2 linked regions of the Parabacteroides timonensis genome follow. The protein of the gene in region 1 interacts with the protein of each later gene in a pairwise test. Links are inferred from orthologs where the notes say so. Each region holds a gene or a part of one and is shown in the gene's direction. Other genes may lie near its edges.

Region 1 (8,523 bases):
GTTTGATACTGTCGATCATCTGTGGGGTGACACTGTCCATTTTGCTGAAACCAAATCCCCACAGGTTTACCAACGGAGCACATGTGATGTCGAAAACACCATCGGAATGGTCTGAGACTTCCCGGGCTTTGTTGAATACTTCGATAAACCAGTCGTCGGTTTCAACAGGCTCGTTCTGATTTACCTTGGATATGATAGAGTTCGGGTTGAACGGGTTCAATGACAGATTAAACTTCTGGAATTCAGCATCAATCTTGTCAGTCAGCAGTTCGGATGCTTCATATTTGACATGGTAGATTGTATGAAATACGGAACCACTCTCTTCAAAATATTGTTTCTGGTTTGTGCAAGCAGTGAGAACAAGTATCCATAGGCTTACCATAAAACCGATCTTCTTATACATCTCTTTTAATTTTAGGTCGGCAAAGGTACTAAAATTTATTGTAATTCATCTACTATCAAGGCTTAAGCATTTCTGCTCTCCATGTAAGCTCCTTTCATGGGAGATACACTGATATTTGTGAAAATATCGAGAATGCCTTGAGTATGAAGCGGAGCTGGTTTATTCCATTGTCTCCGGCGCTCCTGTAGGATCTGATTTATTTCCTCCGGTGTCTGTTGTACGCCGTTTGTTCCTGTAATTTCCAGTATCCGGGCCGGGATATCGATATGAATCAGGTCGCCGTTTTCAACCAAAGCGATAGGGCCTCCTTCGTATGCTTCCGGTGAGACATGGCCGATAGCCGGTCCACGGGTTGCACCGGAGAAGCGTCCGTCGGTAATCAGGGCGATACTTTCTGCCAGTTCCGGATCGGAGGCGATGGCTTCTGTCGTATAGAACATTTCGGGCATGCCGCTTCCTTTAGGACCTTCATAGCGGATAAAAACAGCATCGCCCGGATGAATTTTCTTTTGTAATACAGCTTGTAAAGCCTCCTCTTCCTTATTGAAAACACGGGCGATCAATGTCGCCTGCATCAGGTTGGGAGAGATGGCGGCATGTTTGACAACGGCACCTTCCGGAGCAAGGTTTCCTTTTAATATAGCAATCGCTCCTTGTTTACGGATCGGATTATTGAAAGGCTTGATGATATCGCTTACTTTTACTCCAAGTGCAGGGAGGTATTTCCGGCATCCTTCATAAAAGCCGTTCTGGCGGAGTGTTTCAAGATTTTCTCCCAGGCATTTGCCTGTAACGGTTCGTACATCCAGATTAAGAATGCCTTTAAGTTCTTCCATAATGGCCGGTACACCTCCTGCATACCAGAAATATTCGCCCGGCCAGAATCCACTTGGCCGGATATTCAACAGGAATGGGATCTGTCGATGGATTTCATCTAACAGTTCAGGGGAAAGTTCTAAGCCGAGTTCATGTGCAATAGCTGGCAAATGCAACAGGCTGTTGCTCGAACCGGCTATGGCGGCATGTACCATGATGGCATTTTTAAAGGCGTCGATAGTCAGAATGTCGGCGGGAAACAATTCTTCATTCCCCAATTCGACAGCCCGCTGACCTGCGTAGCGGGAAATATCTTTTAAATAATGTATATGAGTAGGAATCAAGGCTGAACCTGGCAATGCGATACCTAGTGCTTCCGCCATTACCTGCATAGTAGAGGCTGTACCCATAAAAGAGCAGGCTCCACAGGAAGGGCAAGCGTCTTTTTTATAAGCCAGGAATTGTTCTTCGCTGATCTCTTTACGTTCGTATTGTGCGTTATATTTGCCGATCTGCTCCAGTGTGAGCAAGTTGGGACCGGCTTTCATAATGCCTCCGGGAACAAGTACGGCCGGCATATTCAGGCGGGCGATCGCCATTAGGTGGGCCGGGACGGATTTATCGCAACTTGTGATAAATACGCCAGCGTCGAATGGAGTCGCTTTGACATGTATCTCCATCATGGCGGCCATGATATCGCGGGATACAAGTGAATAATTCATGCCATCATGTCCCTGTGCCTCTCCGTCGCAGATATCGGTTACGTAATAATTGGCAGCCCGTCCTCCGGCATCATGAATGCCTTTTCCTGCTTCTTTGACCAGTTTATTCAGATGTGCACTACCGGGATGGCTATGTCCATAACTACTTTCGACAATGATCTGGGGTTTGCTGAGGTCGTCGATGCTCCATCCGCTACCGAGCCTGAGTGAGTCGATTTCCGGGGCCAGTTTACGTAACTCCTGACTTTTCATAAATTATTCTTTTAACTGAAGAACATATGTTCTATTAATATTTTAGTTCCGATACCGATCAGGATCAGTCCACCGATCAGATCGAGTTTCAGGTCGACCTTACGTCCGAAGCGGCTTCCGAAGTATACACCGGAAGCTGACATCAGGAAGGTAACAATCCCGATCAGGGAGGCCTGGATGATAATATCCGATTTGAGGATAGCCAGCGATATACCGATTGCCAGGGCGTCGATACTCGTAGCAATGGCTAACCCGAACAATGTCTTGTTGCAAAGCGGATTGGATTTACAGTCTTCATCCTCTTTCTGGGTACTGTCGTAAATCATTTTACTACCCAAGTATAATAAAAGAATGAAAGCGATCCAGTGGTCGAATGCTGTAATGTATTTCTGGAATCCGACGCCTGCCAGATAGCCAAGAACAGTCATTACTGCCTGTGTGATCCCCATAAAAGAGCCTATCTTAACCATATTACAAACGGTACATTTACGAATCATCGCACCGCCGGTTACAGACACGGCTAAACTATCCATCGATAAACCGATAGCTAGTAACACTATTTCTATAATTGACATATATTAAAAAGTTTCCCTTTTGCTAACCTCTTCGATCGCTTTGCTTCGGAATACGGACAAACTTTCCCGTATCTTATATTTCCGATTCGATCTTATAATTGTTCCGGTTGGGGGCATTTCTGGATATCAACTCTCCGATAAATCCGGCAAGGAACATCTGGGTTCCCAGTATCATTGCGGTAAGTGATATATAGAAATAAGGCGAATTAGTCACAAGCGGACGTAAATCACCTGAAAACATCGAGATCAGTTTCATGCTCAGAACGATTACTAAAGCTATAAAACCGATAAAGAACATAACGCTTCCCCAAAGGCCGAAAAAGTGCATCGGTTTCTTTCCGAACTTGGAAGTAAACCATAGCGTAATCAAATCGAGATAACCGTTCACGAAACGATTTAGTCCGAATTTGGTTGTCCCGTATTTGCGTGCCTGGTGTTGTACTACCTTTTCGGCAATCTTATTGAAACCTGCGATCTTTGCCAGGTAAGGAATATACCGGTGCATATCATTATACACCTCTATATTCTTTATTACAATATTCTTATATGCTTTTAATCCACAATTGAAATCGTGGAGATTGTTTATACCGGAGAATCTACGTGCCGTAGCATTGAACAACTTAGTCGGTATAGTCTTGGATAATGGATCGTACCGCTTCTTTTTCCATCCGGAAACGAGATCATACCCTTCGTCTTTTATCATACGGTAAAGTTCGGGGATCTCGTCGGGGCTGTCTTGCAGGTCAGCATCCATGGTTATGACCACATCTCCTTTGGCGCGCTGGAAACCACAGTGCAATCCGGGGGATTTACCATAGTTGCGACGGAATTTAACACCTCTAACACATGGATTTTTTTGTTGTAACTCTTCGATTACTTCCCATGAGTTGTCCGTACTTCCATCGTTTACAAATATAACTTCGTAAGTAAAGTTGTTTTCTTTCATTACCCGCTCTATCCATGCTTCCAACTCAGGAAGGGATTCGGCTTCGTTATACAACGGAATAACTACTGATATGTCCATTATTTGTTTTGTTTCTCCTTTTATTCTTGTCCGACATTTCCGGTTTCATTATTTCTGCATATAATAGCAGCTACCGGAATTGAAAGTATGATACCGTAAAATATATTGTTAAAGATACCTTGAATCGCCATGTGGATAGGAGTGAAGTTCGTTCTTCCTACAGCCTCCATTACTTCGGTGCTTACCTGCGAATCTTTCAGTACATCTATCATCTGGTTTATCGAGTTAGACAGAAAGTCAGCCGGTGCGATAAACTGGAAAAATACAAAATGTTCCAATGCTACGATCAGAGCGGCAAAGAAATAGAGCATCGTACCGAATCGCCATGCGTGAAAGAAGCTGATTTTTCCACCGATGTCTTGTTTATATCGTTTAGTCAGATAGTAGGCGATAAACGGAACCAGCAATGTTAGTGCCAAATAGACAATATTAAGAGCGGGAATTGTATTGCCGAAAATAAAGAATAGATACTTTATCACCCAGTAAATTCCCATGGCCAGGCCATAAGTCATCGCACTTTTTAATAGTAGACCTTTATTTTCTTCCATCGTATATTGCTGTTTTAAAATTTATATCAGCAAAATTAATCCTTTTGCAAGAATATGCAATTATGATAATAAAAAAAAGAGGAAGTTTACTTAAATAAACTTCCTCTTTTTGAGAGCCTCTTGTCGGATTCGAACCAACGACCCCGAGATTACAAATCACGTGCTCTGGCCAACTGAGCTAAAGAGGCAGGTGGGTAAGCTTACTACATCGCGCCGCTACAACCAAGTACCCTTGCTGCGGTCAAGCCCTGGGGGATTCCGAGGGAGCATGCCGTATAGGACTTACCCGGGTGCAAAAGTAGATATTATTTTTTACAATGCAAGTGTTTTTTCATCTTGTGAGTGATATTTGTTTCTAAGTGGCTGTAAACCTTTTGCTTTCTGGTTGGTTAAAAAATGTATACGATTCTCCAGGCTTGGTATGTCTTGTCGGCAGTTTCTTCTTGATGAAACTTTTGTTTCGTCCGGTAGAAACTTTAGTTTCATTCGGGAGAAACTCTTTTGGGAAAATCGAAGTTGTTTTCTGTTATAAATATGCTCATGCATGAACTTCCGGTAATTATATTTTTTTGAGAGATTAGAGTCTGCTCTGGTATATGTCTAAATAATCTCGTACATTTGTGTCCTAATTTAAAATTCAAAAATAGTAAGAACAATGGGTGGTTTTTTCGGCACTATTTCTAACTCGGCTTGTGCTACCGATTTATTCTATGGCACAGATTACAACTCTCACTTAGGAACCCGCAGAGGCGGTATGGCAACTCTCCATAATGGCGTATTTAAGCGTTCTATCCATAATCTTGAAAATTCTTATTTCCGTACACGTTTTGAAAGTGAACTGGACAAGTTTCAGGGAAACTCCGGTATCGGTATCATCAGTGACACGGATCCTCAACCTATCTTTATTAATTCTCACCTGGGTAAATATGCCGTAGTAACGGTTGCCAAAGTGAATAATATGGATGAGTTGGAGAAAGAACTACTGGATAAAGGTTGTCATTTCTCCGAATTAAGTTCCGGACAGACCAATCAAACAGAATTGATCTCATTACTTATATCTGAAGGAAGAACATTTCTGGAAGGAATAGAACTGGTATTCGAAAAGGTAAAAGGTTCTTGTTCGATGTTGATCCTTACCGAAGACGGTATTATTGCAGCCCGTGATAAATGGGGACGTACGCCGATACTGGTCGGAAAGAAGGAGGGAGCTTATGCAGCCACCAGCGAACCTTGTAGTTTTCCGAATCTGGGATATGAAATAGAATATAATGTAGGACCGGGTGAAATCGTACATCTTACAGCTGATAAGATGACACAATTGCGTAAACCGAATAAAAAGATGCAGGTTTGTTCTTTCTTGTGGGTTTACTATGGATATCCGGTATCTGAATATGAAGGGGTAAATGTAGACGCTTCACGTTATGCCAGCGGTGTTTCGATGGCAAAGAAGGATGAAGTGGAAGCCGATTTCGTATCCGGTATTCCTGATTCGGGTATTGGTATGGCTTTGGGGTATGCTGAAGGAAAGGGAATCCCTTACCGCCGCGCTATTGTGAAATATACACCGACATGGCCTCGTAGCTTTACTCCGGCTAACCAGGCTGTTCGTGACTTGGTTGCTAAAATGAAACTGATTCCAAATCGTGAACTGTTGCGTGGAAAGCGGGTTATCTTCTGTGACGACTCGATTGTACGTGGAACACAGCTTCGCGATAATGTAAATATATTGTACGGATATGGGGCAAAAGAGGTACACATGCGTATCGGATGTCCTCCTATCTTGCATTCATGCCCGTTTGTCGGATTCTCCGCTTCCAAATCTCATCTCGAACTTATTGCCCGCCGGATTGTTAAAGAAATAGAGGGCGATGATGCTAAGAATCTGGATAAGTATGCGGCAACCGGTACTGAACAATATAATAACCTTGTTGAGCGTATCCGTGAACAGCTGAACATCACTACGCTCAAATTTAACACCGTAGAAGATTTAATTCAATCGATCGGCTTGCCTAAGGAATGCGTTTGTACGCATTGCTATGACGGGTCAAGCTGTTTCTAAAAAAACACAGCCTTATGAATCTGACAGAACGATTTTTGAAGTACGTTACGTTCGACACACAGTCGGACGAAGAAACGGGCACAACGCCCAGTACTCCCGGACAGCGGGTGCTTGCCCTTGAATTGGTAAAGGAACTGGAAGCTATTGGCCTGGAAGATATTACCCTGGATGATAATTGCTATCTGATGGCTACTCTTCCGGCTAATACAACAAAAAAAGTGCCGACTATCGGTTTTATTGCGCATCTGGATACCAGTCCGGATATGTCCGGAAAAGATGTAACTCCGCGTATCGTAACCTATAAAGGGGGAGATATCGTGTTGTGTGCTGAAGAGAATGTCGTACTTTCTCCCCTGATGTTTCCTGAGTTGAACGACTATAAAGGACAGGATATTATCGTGACTAACGGTAAGACTTTGCTGGGTGCCGACGATAAGGGGGGAGTGGCCGCTATCATTTCGGCTGTTCAGTATCTGAAGGATCATCCGGAAATCGAACATGGAAAGATTCGTATCGGTTTTACTCCCGATGAAGAGATAGGCCAGGGTGCCGATCATTTTGATGTGGAAAAGTTCGGTTGCGAATGGGCTTATACGATCGATGGTGGACAGATCGGCGAACTGGAATATGAAAACTTCAATGCTGCCGGAGCAAAAGTAACTTTCAAAGGGTTGAATGTTCATCCGGGTTATGCAAAGAATAAAATGTTGAATGCTTCGCTTTTGGCGATCGAGTTCGCTTCGTGGTTGCCTGCATCGCAGCGTCCGGAACATACAACGGGGTATGAAGGCTTTTATCACTTGACTAATATGTCCGGTACCGTGGAAGAGGCTTCTTTGTCTTATATTATCCGCGATCATGTTCGTACATTGTTCGAAGAAAAGAAAGAACAGTTGCGTCTATTGGTAAAACGTATGAATGAAATACATCCGGGTAGTACGACACTCGAACTTCGCGACCAGTATTATAATATGCGTGAGGTGGTTGAACCGAAGAAATATATTGTGGACCTGGCGTTCGAAGCGATGGAAGCTGTCGGTGTAAAGCCGTTGGTAAAGCCGATTCGTGGCGGAACGGACGGTGCCCGTCTGTCGTTTATGGGATTGCCTTGTCCGAATATCTTTGCGGGAGGACTGAATTTCCATGGACGTTATGAGTTCCTTCCGGTCAACTCACTGGAAAAAAGTATGCAAACCATAATAAAAATAACTGAGCTGTTAGCTCAAAAATCTTAAACGAATAATAACATGAAAACAACTCCGTTTACCGATGTGCATATCGCATTGGGAGCAAAAATGCACGAATTTGCCGGCTATAATATGCCTATTGAATATACCGGCATCATCGACGAACACATGACCGTAGTGAATGGTGTAGGTGTGTTTGATGTATCTCATATGGGTGAGTTTTGGGTAAAAGGCCCGAATGCGCTGGCTTTTATTCAGGGTATCACGTCTAATGATGCTTCTGTTTTGCCTTTGGGTAAGGCACAATATACCTGTTTCCCTAATGACAAAGGCGGTATTGTAGATGACTTGCTGGTTTATCATTATGAACCGGAAAAATATCTATTGGTAGTAAATGCCGGTAATATTGCGAAGGACTGGGATTGGTGTGTAAGCCATAACACAGTGGGAGCAGAGCTTGAAAACTCTTCCGACCGTACTGCACAGCTGGCTATCCAGGGACCGAAAGCAACTGAAGTTTTACAGCGTCTTACTTCTGTCAACCTGTCTTCTATTCCTTATTATTCATTCGTGACGGGTGAATTTGCTGGATGTAAGAACGTGATCATATCTAACACGGGTTACACCGGTGCCGGTGGTTTCGAACTATACTTCTATCTGGATGATGCTATGACGATCTGGAATGCTATCTTTGAAGCTGGAAAACCGGAAGGTATTAAACCGGTAGGTCTGGGTGCACGTGATACGCTTCGTCTGGAAATGGGTTTCTGCCTGTATGGAAACGACCTGGATGATACGACTTCTCCGATCGAAGCAGGTCTGGGATGGATCACCAAGTTTGCAGAAGGAAAAGAATTTACCAACCGTGCGGAACTGGAACGTCAGAAGAAAGAAGGCGTAACACGCAAACTGTGTGCATTCGAACTGATAGATAAAG
Region 2 (5,481 bases), on another replicon or contig:
GCTCGACCTGAAAATCGCCAATCTTGCAGCCGATGGCCAGATTCTCCAATATGCAAGGGATATCGCATTGGAAGTTTTGGACAAAGACCCGGAATTGTTGTCCGAACCTAACCGGATTTTGAACGAAAGGTTAAAAACACTCTTTGCCCGGAAGATAAATTGGGGTATGATCAGCTAATATGTTGTGAAACATGTTTTTGTGTAATGCGTTGTTTTTCAGTAAGAATAAATGGTGCTTTTGAATTTCTTTATTTTCATTGCGGAAATTTTTCAGGATTGAATTTTGTCAACTTACTCAAAATAACGAACTTTGGTCGATTTGTAAAAAATAGGGGCTGTTTCACAGCTTATTTTACTCCTGGATTCCGTATTTCGAAAAATGATAAAAATGAAGATAAAAGCACTACTTTTTATTTGCTGTACCTCCCTGATGGTATCGGCTGTATCGGCCAAAGATCCTGAAGGAAAAGATACACCAAAGCAGACAATCCATATCGTAAAGATGGATAAGCGCGTGTCGGAACTGATGGCTGACCGCGTAACGATCAGAAAAGATATGGGACTGAAAGAATTAGCAGAGATTAATGCAAGAGTGGATGAATCACTTGCCGCAAACGAAGATTTATTGTTCCCGGCAGATGAATTATACGGCTCAAACTGGGATACCCGTTGGGTAGATCCTTTCCGCGGAGGTTCCAAGATCGAGATGCCTGACTCTTGTGCTATCGATTGTTCCGCTTTTACCCTTCCTATCGACAGTCAGATTAAAGTAACTTCCAAATATGGTCCCCGTCGTCGTCGTATGCATAAAGGTATCGACCTGAAAGTACAGATCGGCGATACGATCCGTGCGGCATTTGACGGTAAAGTTCGTATCCGTAATTTCGAACGTCGCGGATATGGTAATTACCTGGTGGTTCGCCACCCGAACGGACTGGAAACAGTTTACGGTCACTTATCCAAATCGCTTGTAGATGTAAACGACATCGTACGTGCAGGCGATCCGATCGCATTAGGAGGAAATACCGGACGTTCTACCGGTTCTCACCTTCATTTCGAAACACGCTTTTTAGGTCAGGCTCTCAACCCGGCCGATATTATTGACTTCGAGAACGGAGTTCCCCACCAGGACACTTATGTATTCCATAATATAAAGATTAACGGTCGTAAGAGTAATATCTATACTTCTTCAAGCGACCAGATGGTTTATCACCGTGTGAAATCCGGCGATACATTAGGCAAGATCGCCCGTATGTACGGAACAACTGTGAACGAACTTTGTCGTCTGAACGGTATCAAGAGTACTAGCATGCTTCGTCTGGGACAGTCTATCCGTTGCAGTGCCGGCAAAGAAGTAGCTGCAGCTAAGCCTGCCACAAAACAGACTACGGCAAAAGCAACGACAGCTGCGGCTAAGACTACTAAGACTACTACTGTAGAAGCTGTGACTCCTGTTGCTTCACTGACTGGAAATGCCTCAACAGCTCAGGCAGCAGAGCCGGTTTATCACCGTATCAAAAGTGGCGATACGCTGGGGGCTTTAGCTGCTAAATACGGAACAACTGTCAGCAAGTTGTGCGAAATGAACGGGATATCTAAAACAACCGTGTTAAAATTAGGTCGTTCCATCCGTTGTAAATAAGTTATTTTTAAGATAAAGGAAAGGCACGGATGAAATCATACATCTGTGCCTTTGTTGTTTTTTTACTATCTTTGCGGCATAATAATGTAGGATATGGCTGATACGAAAGAACAGTTTGAGAAAGTGATCTCCCAGTGCCGGGAGTTATTCGAAAAGAAGTTGAAAGATTACGGTCCATCGTGGCGGATTATGCGTCCCCAGTCGTTGACCGACCAGATATTTATTAAAGCAAACCGTATCCGCAGCCTCGAGATAAAAGGAGTAAGTATGGTGGATGAAGGGATACGTCCCGAGTTCGTAGCCATCGTTAATTACGGGGTGATCGGATTGATCCAGCTGGCCAAAGGTTTTTCGGATACCACCGATATGACGAACGAGGAAGCACTGGCATTATACGATAAGTACATTACGGAGACCAAGGAGTTGATGTATGCCAAGAACCATGATTACGACGAAGCCTGGCGCAGCATGCGTATCAGCTCCTATACCGACCTGATCCTGATGAAGATCTACCGTACGAAGCAGATCGAAAGCCACGGTGGTAAGACCATCGTCTCGGAAGGTGTGGATGCCAACTATATGGATATGATCAATTATGCCCTGTTCGGTTTGATCAAACTGGAATACGGCGAAGAATAATATATGAACTATAAAGAGACTGCGATAAAAATACTGACTGAGTGCAGCCGTCTATTGATCGGGGTAGTGTTTATCTTTTCCGGTTTTGTGAAGGCGGTCGATCCGATGGGAGGAGCCATTAAGATTGGCGATTATCTGACTTCTTTCGGCCTGGATTTCTTGCAGCCCTTTACCGTTCTTGCCTCTTTTGCCTTATCGGCGGCCGAGTTCGCGATGGGTGTTTGTATGTTGCTCGGCGTATACCGTCGCTACAACTCCTTCCTGGTTTTACTTTTCATGGCGTTCATGACGCCGCTGACATTATATCTGGCCCTGTTCAATCCGGTTTCCGATTGTGGCTGTTTCGGTGATGCGATCGTTATCTCCAACTGGGAGACCTTCTTCAAAAACCTGGTATTGTCCGCAGCGGCGATTATGGTGTTTATGAATTCCGGAAAGATGTTCCAGTGCTTTACCTTTAAAGTGTATTGGTTTGTTGCCTTGTTTTCTTACATCTTCGGTATCGGGTTCGCTTACTGGAACTATAACCATCTGCCGGTCATCGATTTCCGTCCGTATAAGATCGGGGCGAATATCCCATCGTTGATGGCTATTCCCGACGGAGCACCGGAAGACGAATACCGTTACACCTTTGTTTATGAGAAAGACGGCATCAAGAAAGAATTCTCGCTGGAAGACTATCCGGAGAATGACAGCACCTGGACTTTCGTGGAGTCGAAGACCGAACTCCTAAAAAAGGGATACGAACCGCCGGTGGCCTCTTTCAATATTTATAATGCTGAAGGAGACGATGTCACAGACGATATATTGCATAATCCAAACCCTGTCCTTTTGTTGATCGCACCGAAACTGGAAACAGCGAACGACGAACGTATCGATGAGATCAACAGTGTTTACGATTATGCCCTCGAATATGAATTGCCGTTCTACTGTGTCACGGGCTCTTCTCCGGAGATGATCGACGAATGGAGCGATAATACCGGAGCTGAATATCCGTTCCGCATGGCTGATGAAGTGTTACTGAAGACGATCATCCGCGCCAACCCGGGGCTTGTCCTGTTGAAAGACGGTACCGTACTGGGTAAATGGCATTATAACGATATCCCCGACGAGGAACATATCAAGGCCGAAATCGAGAAGCATCTCGACGCAAATAAAACAAAAGAAAAAGAAGATGGCTGGCTAATAACCATCTTATTAACTTTTACCGTACCTTTGCTGCTCGTTTGGGTATATGACTTTTTCCGTTTCCGCCGGAGACGGAAAGACAAGGCAGAATAGAAGATTTTTATTTATATATTTAATTAATTAAATCATGAGAAAGAATATTGTTGCAGGAAACTGGAAGATGAACACTACTCTTCAGGAAGGCCTGGAATTAGCAAAAGGATTAAACGAAGCCCTGAAAGGCAAAGCTATCAACTGTGATGTAATCATCGGTACTCCGTTCACTCACCTGGCAAGCATCGCTGCTGCTATCGATACAGACAAGATCGGTGTAGCTGCTGAAAACTGTGCAGATAAGGAAAAAGGTGCTTACACTGGTGAAGTTTCAGCTGCAATGGTTGCTTCTACAGGTGCTAAATATGTGATCCTTGGCCACTCTGAAAGACGTGCTTACTATCACGAAACTCCGGCTATCCTGAAAACTAAAGTTGAACTGGCTCTGGCTAACGGTCTGACTCCGATCTTCTGTATCGGTGAAGTATTGGAAGAAAGAGAAGCCGGCAAACACTTCGAAGTGGTAGACGCTCAGATCAAAGAATCATTGTTCGATCTTTCTGCTGAAGATTTCGGTAAGATCGTTCTGGCTTACGAACCGGTTTGGGCTATCGGAACAGGTAAGACTGCTACAGCTGAACAGGCTGAAGAAATCCACGCTCACATCCGTGCTACACTGGCTGCTAAATACGGCAACACAGTAGCTGACGATTGCACAATTCTGTATGGCGGTAGCGCAAATGCAGGTAACGCTAAAGAATTGTTCTCTAAACCGAACGTAGACGGTGGTCTGATCGGTGGTGCTTCTTTGGCTGTTGATAAATTCATGCCGATCGTCGAAGCATTTTAATGACATTATCTTGTAGGGAAGGAGCGGTTCTGCTCCCTCCCTCTCGATTTGAACATAAAAAACAATCACAATGAAGAATTTCCCTTGTATCATTTTATTATTCATGTTGCTGGCCTGTGTGACCGGAGCGTCTGCACAGACAAGTGTCGACGGATCGGTTCAGACAATCTTCGATGATCTCCAGACCTCGAAGCCGGGTAAAGGCGAGGTGATAATCAATCAGCCCCAGGCTCTCCGGGATTTAGTTGGAGTACGCTTGTCGGGTGATAATGTTGAGAAGACGGACAGCACTGCTTTCCTGAAGATACAAGGTTTCCGGACACAGGTTTTCTCCGGTAATAACCAGCGTAAGTCGAAAGACGAAGCGTTTGATAAGGAGAAGAAGGTTAAAGAGCTTTTCCCTGACGTCCCGACTTATGTTACCTATACCGCTCCGTTCTGGAGGTTGCGTGTAGGTGATTTCCGTTCGCACGAAGAAGCGTATCATATGCAGCGCCTGCTGATGACAGCTTTCCCTTCGTTCGGAAAGGAAATGTATATTGTTAGAGAAGAAGTAAAGATCCCTCTGAATTAACAGTGGCGAAAACTCTTTCGCCCTCCTTTATTATATACACAGAAATGATAGAAGAAATAAACGACAAGACCTTGGCGGCACGTGAAGAACTGGCAGGCCATTACAAAGGAATACTCGGTTTGCTGGGTGAGGATGCCGAACGCGAAGGTTTACTTAAGACGCCGGAACGCGTAGCGAAGGCTATGCAGTTTTTAACCAAAGGATATAACGAAGACCCTGCGAAAGTATTGGCTTCCGCCATGTTTCAGGAAGAAGATTACAAGCAGATGGTTATTGTGAAAGATATCGATTTCTTCTCTCTTTGCGAGCATCATATGCTTCCATTCTTCGGGAAGGCACATGTCGCTTATATTCCTAAGAAATATATTACAGGCTTAAGCAAGATACCCCGGGTGGTGGATATCTTTGCCCGTCGTTTGCAGATCCAGGAACGCCTGACGATGCAGATCAAGGATTGTATTCAGCAGACACTCGATCCGCTGGGCGTAATGGTCGTGATCGAAGCACAACATATGTGCATGCAGATGCGTGGAGTGGAAAAGCAAAACTCCCTGA

What was found.
Region 2: the proteins of pepT (region 1) and tpiA interact in binary tests that used the Escherichia coli proteins (3 or more experiments, as listed by UniProt). The link is inferred for Parabacteroides timonensis from one-to-one orthologs.

The regions. Positions count from the first base shown.
Region 1 is NZ_LT669941.1:1,886,479-1,895,001, reverse strand. Bases 5,528-8,523 are described here. They hold pepT (peptidase T), read left to right. Parts: upstream 5,528-6,413; coding sequence 6,414-7,634; downstream 7,635-8,523. Other genes in these bases: gcvT (glycine cleavage system aminomethyltransferase GcvT), read left to right, coding at 7,647-8,523; BQ7394_RS15220 (amidophosphoribosyltransferase), read left to right, coding at 5,528-6,399. In the rest of the region: BQ7394_RS15255 (FAD:protein FMN transferase), read right to left, coding at 1-403; ilvD (dihydroxy-acid dehydratase), read right to left, coding at 466-2,193; BQ7394_RS15245 (manganese efflux pump MntP), read right to left, coding at 2,205-2,768; BQ7394_RS15240 (glycosyltransferase family 2 protein), read right to left, coding at 2,842-3,792; BQ7394_RS15235 (DUF4199 domain-containing protein), read right to left, coding at 3,813-4,340; more of BQ7394_RS15220, read left to right, coding at 4,996-5,527. UniProt on the Escherichia coli protein: Cleaves the N-terminal amino acid of tripeptides.
Region 2 is NZ_LT669940.1:53,092-58,572, forward strand. The notes cover bases 2,516-5,474. They hold tpiA (triose-phosphate isomerase), read left to right. Parts: upstream 2,516-3,596; coding sequence 3,597-4,352; downstream 4,353-5,474. Other genes in these bases: BQ7394_RS01080 (BT_3928 family protein), read left to right, coding at 2,516-3,562; BQ7394_RS01090 (SPOR domain-containing protein), read left to right, coding at 4,423-4,926; folE (GTP cyclohydrolase I FolE), read left to right, coding at 4,971-5,474. Also shown: ATP-dependent DNA helicase RecG, read left to right, coding at 1-178; BQ7394_RS01070 (M23 family metallopeptidase), read left to right, coding at 389-1,642; BQ7394_RS01075 (DUF1599 domain-containing protein), read left to right, coding at 1,736-2,281; more of BQ7394_RS01080, read left to right, coding at 2,285-2,515; more of folE, read left to right, coding at 5,475-5,481. UniProt on the Escherichia coli protein: Involved in the gluconeogenesis. Catalyzes stereospecifically the conversion of dihydroxyacetone phosphate (DHAP) to D-glyceraldehyde-3-phosphate (G3P).